DNA from 2 places in the Clostridium sp. OM05-6BH genome. Region 2 is predicted to be linked to the other one. Evidence: predicted binding sites of a transcription regulator. Region 2 holds the regulator's gene; the other holds the start of a gene.
What was found. The regulator NrdR, encoded in region 2, represses ribonucleotide reductase genes. The targets are predictions, from matches to a motif close to CACNANATNTNGTG.
Positions count from the first base shown of each region.

Region 1: nrdD (anaerobic ribonucleoside-triphosphate reductase) is a predicted target of NrdR. The motif match lies at 2,044-2,057, and genes of this name have one in related genera.

Region 1 is NZ_QULH01000001.1:150,508-154,177, reverse strand. It holds gene DXB73_RS00735 (RNA polymerase sigma factor region1.1 domain-containing protein) at 1-848, shown strand, start outside; gene mutY (A/G-specific adenine glycosylase) at 845-1,876, shown strand; gene nrdD (anaerobic ribonucleoside-triphosphate reductase) at 2,191-3,670, shown strand, end outside.
Region 2 is NZ_QULH01000002.1:175,584-179,253, reverse strand. It holds gene DXB73_RS03305 (YifB family Mg chelatase-like AAA ATPase) at 1-488, opposite strand, end outside; gene DXB73_RS03300 (class I SAM-dependent methyltransferase) at 828-1,478, opposite strand; gene nrdR (transcriptional regulator NrdR) at 1,695-2,147, opposite strand; gene DXB73_RS03290 (YlmC/YmxH family sporulation protein) at 2,273-2,539, opposite strand; gene sigG (RNA polymerase sporulation sigma factor SigG) at 2,587-3,363, opposite strand; gene sigE (RNA polymerase sporulation sigma factor SigE) at 3,420-3,670, opposite strand, start outside.

The DNA of each region.
Region 1 (3,670 bases), on a different contig from region 2:
AAGAAATTTTGAGTTATTTGGGAGATATGCAGCTTTCCGAGGAACAGTTGCAGGCATTGTACCAGTATCTTGGAGCACATGCTATAGAAATTGAGAATTATGAATATAAGCCGGATAAGGACATGCTTCGCGCTATGACAGAGAATGAGCCTGTAGAACAGCAGGAGGAAGTAATTTCCGGAGAAGATAAAGAAGATCGTTCCGAGAGAAATCGCAGACTCTACCGTGAGGAATTGGATGCTTGGAATGATCACAATGATACAGTTACAGAAGCGGAGATTGTTCGCTTTTTGCAGGGAGAACGTGCGTTACGTGACCGCATTATCGAGAGCAGACTGCACCGGGTGACGGAGATGACGAAAGAGTACCGCAAAAGAGAGGCACCGGTGGAAGAATTGATCGCAGAGGGCAATCTCGGATTGTTAGAAGGAATGCTTGTGATCGAGGAGAATACAGAACGCTATCTGTTGGGAAATGGCAAAGCAGATCTTGCTGCATTTTGGGGGACGTTAGAGTTAGAGGCAAAGTTGGCAATGGAGCGCTATATTGATGAAGAATTGCATAATAAAGATCAGGAAAGTGCGATGCTTGCCAAGACAAATCTTCTGCATGAGGCAACCAAATATCTTGCCGAGGAAAATGGTAAGATCCCGACGGTGCAGGAATTATCCTCATATACGCATATTTTGGAAGAGGAGATACTTCAGATCATGGGATTGTCGGAAGACACTAAGAGAGTGGCTGCGATGCCGGAACCACAGCCGGAACAAATGGATGCAGAGAGTGGTGACGCGATCATTAATAATGATATCGGCCGGATTCTTCGTGGCAGAGGAAGAAATCAGTGAAAGAAATTGTAAAACCGTTAATGCAGTGGTATGCAAAACATGCAAGAACACTGCCATGGCGAAGTGACCCAACACCCTATCATGTATGGTTGTCAGAGATTATGCTGCAGCAGACGAGAGTGGAGGCTGTGATAGGGTATTATGATCGATTCCTTGAGGAATTGCCGGATGTGCAGAGCCTTGCTGCCGTCTCGGAAGAACGTTTGCTTAAATTGTGGGAAGGACTAGGCTACTATAATCGAGCCAGAAATCTCCAAAAAGCTGCGGTGCAGATATGTGAACAGTATCAGGGAAAGTTTCCGGAAAGTTATGAGGAATGGCTTGCGTTGCCGGGAATTGGTGCATATACAGCAGGAGCTGTCACATCGATAGCTTTCGGTAAAAAGGAGGCAGCGGTGGATGGCAATGTGTACCGCATCTACACCAGATTGTATGCAGATGATACAGAGATCAGCAAAACAGCATTTCAACGGAATGTACGGGAAACCATCAAAGAGGCATTGCCGGAGGGGGCAGGACGATTCAATCAGGCGTTAATGGATCTCGGTGCTTTGATCTGTATTCCGAATGGGGAGCCGCATTGTTCTATGTGTCCGGTAGCGGAGTTTTGCAAGGCGAGAAAGCAGGGGACGATGCAATGTTATCCGGTGAAGAAGACCAAGAAAGAACGTAAACTCGAACAACGCACGATTTTTGTGATTGAGTATCAGGGGAAATATATGATCCGTAAACGGCCGGAGAAAGGGCTTCTTGCAGGAATGTGGGAATTACCCGGACAGGAACAGCACATGTCCTTAGAAGAGATTCGGGATTGGACATCAGAGTGGGATCTGAGCGGCGACATTCAACTGTTAGGCAGGGCAAAGCATATTTTTAGTCATGTAGAATGGCACATGCTGGGGTATGGGATCCATTTGCGGGAGATCCCGGATCAGCTTCAAGCGGAGGGGATTTTTTGCGATGTGCAGACGTTGCGGGAACAGTACAGTATCCCAACGGCATTTGCCTATTATCTGCAGTCTCTTTGACATAATAAGCAATATGTGGATTGATAAGCAATTTTCGATATGGGAAGTTTTAGTAAAGTGTTTTCTCAGGAGAAATATGTGCCCCTGTACGCAAATCTGTACACTACAAGAGTAGTGCTTAGAAAAAAGAGAAGTTCCACAATATTTAGTGATTTCTGGGAAATAATCACAATATATTGTGGACTTTTTTGCGCTCTGGTGCTATAATACACAGTGTTGCGCTTACAAAATAACGGTGTCATTTGTGCGGGATAAGCGTTTGCTGACCCGAAATTATAATAGTGGCTTAGAAAATGAAAAAATGGAGGAGAAGGATGAAGGTTACAAAACGAGATGGGCGAGTTGTGGACTATGATAGAAATAAGATCATAGTTGCGATCCAAAAGGCAAATGCAGAGGTTGACCGATACGAACAGGTATCTGAGGAAAAAATTGATGCAATCGTTGCCGGAATTGAAAATAAGCATGTGGATAATCTGCAGGTGGAAGATATTCAGGACATGATCGAGCAGAAGCTTATGAGTGAACATAAATATGCACTTGCCAAGAAGTATATTATTTATCGTTATACACGTGAAATGGTCCGTCGTGCGAATACGACAGATGATTCTATTATGAGTCTGATCCAAAACAGCAACAAAGATGTTATGGAAGAGAACTCTAACAAAAACGCTTATATTGCCTCAACCCAGCGTGATCTGATCGCAGGAGAGGTGTCGAAGGATCTGACCAAGAGAGTGCTGCTTCCGGAGAAGATCGTGAAAGCTCATGAAGATGGTGTATTGCATTTTCATGATATGGACTATTATCTGCAAAGCATTTTTAACTGTTGCCTGATCAATATTGGTGATATGTTTGAACATGGAACGGTGATGAATGGCAAGCTGATCGAGAGTCCGAAGAGCTTTCAGGTGGCTTGTACGGTCATGACGCAGATCATTTCTGCTGTTGCGAGCAGCCAATATGGCGGACAATCTGTCGATGTGCGTCATTTGGGTAAATATTTGCGTATGACGCGTGAAAAGTATGAGAGACATTACGAGGAAAAATATGGAGATAAAGTGCCTGCAGAGGTGCGTAAGGCGTTTGCAGATGATCGAATTGCAGATGAGTTAAGATCCGGTGTGCAGACGATACAATATCAGATCAATACATTGATGACAACGAATGGTCAGTCGCCGTTTGTAACATTGTTTTTGAATTTGGACAAGGATGATCCATACATTGAAGAAAATGCGATGATCATTGAGGAAATCCTGAATCAGCGTATCGAGGGAATCAAAAATGAGAAAGGTGTCTATGTGACACCGGCATTTCCAAAGCTGATCTATGTATTGGATGAGCATAACTGCCTGCGAGGCGGCAAATATGATTATTTGACACGCTTGGCAGTGAAATGTTCTGCAAAGCGTATGTACCCGGATTATATTTCAGCAAAAAAAATGCGTGAAAATTATGAGGGCAATGTTTTTTCCTGCATGGGCTGCCGCAGCTTTTTAACACCTTGGAAAGATGAGAATGGAAATTATAAATTTGAGGGAAGATTTAATCAGGGTGTTGTCAGCTTGAATCTTCCACAGATTGGTATTTTAGCGGAGGGTGATGAAGAAAAATTCTGGTCACTCTTAGAGGAACGTTTGGCACTTTGCTTTGAGGCACTGATGTGTCGTCACCATGCACTGGAGGGGACTTTGTCAAATGTAAGTCCGATCCACTGGCAGTATGGTGCAATCGCAAGATTAAAGCCGGGTGAGACAATCGATAAACTGCTTCATAATGGCTATTCTACGATTT
Region 2 (3,670 bases):
ACTTCTGAAAGCAAATGCACTCCAACAACCCGTATTCCCTCCACGATCTGAGCTTCTTTCATATTATCAGCTGGTACAATGCAATAATTGCAGCCATGCTCTAACGCCGTATACACCATAGGAAGAACTCCATTGATCGGCTGGATTGTTCCATCCAGACTTAGTTCACCCAAAAGCATACCACCCTCCAGATATTCCTGTGGAAAGTAACCTAACGCACCTAAAATCGCTGCTGCGATCGCAAGATCATACCCTGTTCCCGCTTTGCGAAAATCCGCCGGTGACAGATTAATTGTTATTTTCTTGGGAGGAATACGAAAACCACTATTTCTGATTGCAATAGATACTCGTTCCTTCGCTTCTTTTACCTCGGAAGCCAAGAATCCGACCATAGAAAAACAAGGCAGTCCATCAGACACATCTGCCTCCACTTGAATCATACAGCCGTCAATCCCTTGAATGGCGGCACAAAAAGTTTCACAGAACATAACGTCCTTTCACTTTATCTTATAGAACTTTCTCTCTCTAATTTGACATTTTAATACACATGTTATATTCTGTCAACCCAAAATCTTATTATCCCAAACTTCGCACATTAAAATGTGCCTATGCACCTTGAAAATTCAATAATAACTGGCATAAAAATAGCATGAAACCAATGGTTTTGGTATAATTGAGTTGTCAAAAAACAATTACAAACCGGAGGCTCACGCTATGAATAAAGTATAACACAAGAGACTCAAAATGATAAGCAGATTTCTAAATCTATCAAACTGTTTTTTATAAGTCATCCAGAATCATATAATCCTGTACCTCAAACACATCTGCTATTTTTTCGCAACGTGAACATAAAAATGAACACCATGTGTTTCTTTTCCTTTTCTCACATAATTAATTTCTTTATTCATTGACAGAATCTCAAAATCCTGAAGTAATCCAAACAAGTCATTTTCATCCACATAGCAATGCGGGATACCGACTTCATGTCCCTCCGTTGCTATCATCGTATATCCATCCACCGTTTTTTCTTTAACATAATGTGGATTATCCTTTGTATTGAATGAAATAAATGCCTCTCCTTTATCCTTCAAAACTCGATTTATCTCCCTCAATGCCTTAACAACTCCATCATAACTGGTATGATAGATTGTATGAAAACATATAACGCAATCAAAACTTTGATTTTCATATGATAGCTCCGTCATATCCTCCACTCTCGCATCTATATTATCGAGACCTTTTTCTTTTATCTGCTCTTTCACATATGTGATGCTACTTTCTGATAAGTCTATTGCACTCGCCTTAAAACCATTTTTTGCAAAGAAAAAGGCGTGCCTTCCCTTCCCTGTTCCAATATCCAATACTGAGTGATACTTTCTAACCCAGCTTAGTGCCACAGGTAAAAACTCTTCTGAAATTTCATTCCATGATTCAGACTTCACTGCATCCCAATCCCAGCCCTTATGCTGTATTTCCATGATAATCATCTCCTTCTCGTATTATATAGTAGTGTTTATAGACCCTCTCCAAGGTCTGTTTGTGCTATACTAATTGGATATATTGCGGATTGGTTCACACCTCCTACCACTTGATGGTTATAGGAAGGCTCCAACCACAGTCTCTTTGTATATTTGTTAATCAGTTAGATACCACAATTCAAGGTGCCTAGCTAAAATTTATGTGCGAAGTTTGAGTTATTTGTCTAAAATCTTTTTTAATTCTTCCATAAATGTATCGACATCTTTGAATTCACGGTAGATTGATGCAAAACGTACGTATGCAACTGCATCCAACTCTTCCAAATATCGCATAACGAGTTCTCCGATATAACTACTTGGTATCTCTCGTTCTTCCTTGCTAAATACCTTTGCCTCAACCTGATCCACAAGGTGGTTCATCTGAGGAACCGAAATCGGCCGTTTGTGGCAGGAACGGAATACACCTTTTTCAATTTTGGTGCGATCATAAGGTTCCCTGGTCTGATCTTTTTTGATCACTACCAACGGAATTGCCTCCACTTTTTCATAAGTAGTGAAACGTTTTTGACATTTATCGCATTGTCTTCTGCGGCGAATCGACATATTTTCATCAGCCGGTCTTGAATCAATCACTCTGGTATCATCTTCTCCACAAAATGGACATTTCATTTCTTACCTCTTTCCGCATACCACCGGTTAATCCGTTGTCGTGATATGCAATTGTTCTCTTCTGTTATTATAGAGAACACATCTTAAAAACGCAAGGCAAAACCCCTTTTTGTTACAAGGAATCGTCAATCCCATTTACATTTTTTGAGGCATTTTTCCGTATCCACTTGAACCAGCACTACATCCGATCCAATGCGGCAAACACACTGATAGGGGACAATGTATTCATGGTCTCGACCTAAGATTCCTAACACCTTGCAGGGTCCCGGAATAATGAGTGTGCAGATCTGCCCTGTTTTTTCATCAAAATCTATGTCACACACATTTCCTAAGCGTTCTCCATCACATACATTGATCACTTCTTTGTCACGAAGCTCACATAAACGCACCACTTTCCCCTTTCCACACGGACGATTTCTTATCTCTAATATATGATCTTTTATGCAAGATAATTCTTCATTTCCCGAAGGGCCTTCTTTTCCAGGCGGCTCACTTGTGCCTGCGAGATCTGAATCTCTTCTGCTACTTCCATTTGCGTTTTTCCTTCAAAATAACGCATATTGATAATCTGATGTTCTCTGTCAGCCAAACGGTCTATCGCTGCTTTTAAAGATATCTCCTCGACCCATTTTTCTTCTTTGTTCTTTTTATCACTGATCTGATCCAAAATGTATAGGGTGTCTCCGCTCTCTGCATATACCGGTTCGTACAATGAAACCGGACTTTGGATCGCATCCAGCGCAAATACAATGTCCTCTGCCGGAATTTCCAATATCTTTGCCAGCTCCTCAATTGTTGGTTCACGGTCCGACTGCTTCATTAGCATTTCCTTCGTGTAAATTGCTTTATAGGCAGTGTCACGGATCGACCGACTGACACGGATGCTGTTATTATCTCGCAAATACCGTCTCAATTCACCGATGATCATAGGAACGGCATACGTAGAAAATTTGACATTCATTGTAACATCAAAATGATCCACTGCTTTCATCAATCCGATGCAGCCAATCTGAAACAGATCATCAATATTCTCCCCGGAATTATAAAAACGCTGTATAATGCTAAGTACCAAACGCAGATTTCCTTTAATAAAAGTTTCTCTTGCAGCTCGGTCACCCTTACCAATCTTATCAAATAGTTCCTTTTTTTCTTCTTCGCTCAGTAAGGGCAGCTTTGCAGTATTTACTCCGCAAATCTCTACTTTATACATTCCCATAACCCTTCCTCCACGGCTTATTCTGTTATAAAGTAGGATTTACAAATTTATGTTTTTTATACTTGCTGCATGCGTAGGATTTCCTTTTTCAGCCGCTTCATTATCTTCTTTTCTAACCTAGAAATATAGGACTGGGAAATTCCCATCATATCTGCCACTTCTTTTTGTGTAAATTCCTTTCCATCCTTTCTGTCAATGCCAAAACGAAGCTCTATGATCGAACGTTCCCGTTCACTCAATAAACCTAACGCCTGTCTAAGCAGCCGTCGATCCACCTCATCTTCCAGGCCCTTTGAAATGACGTCTT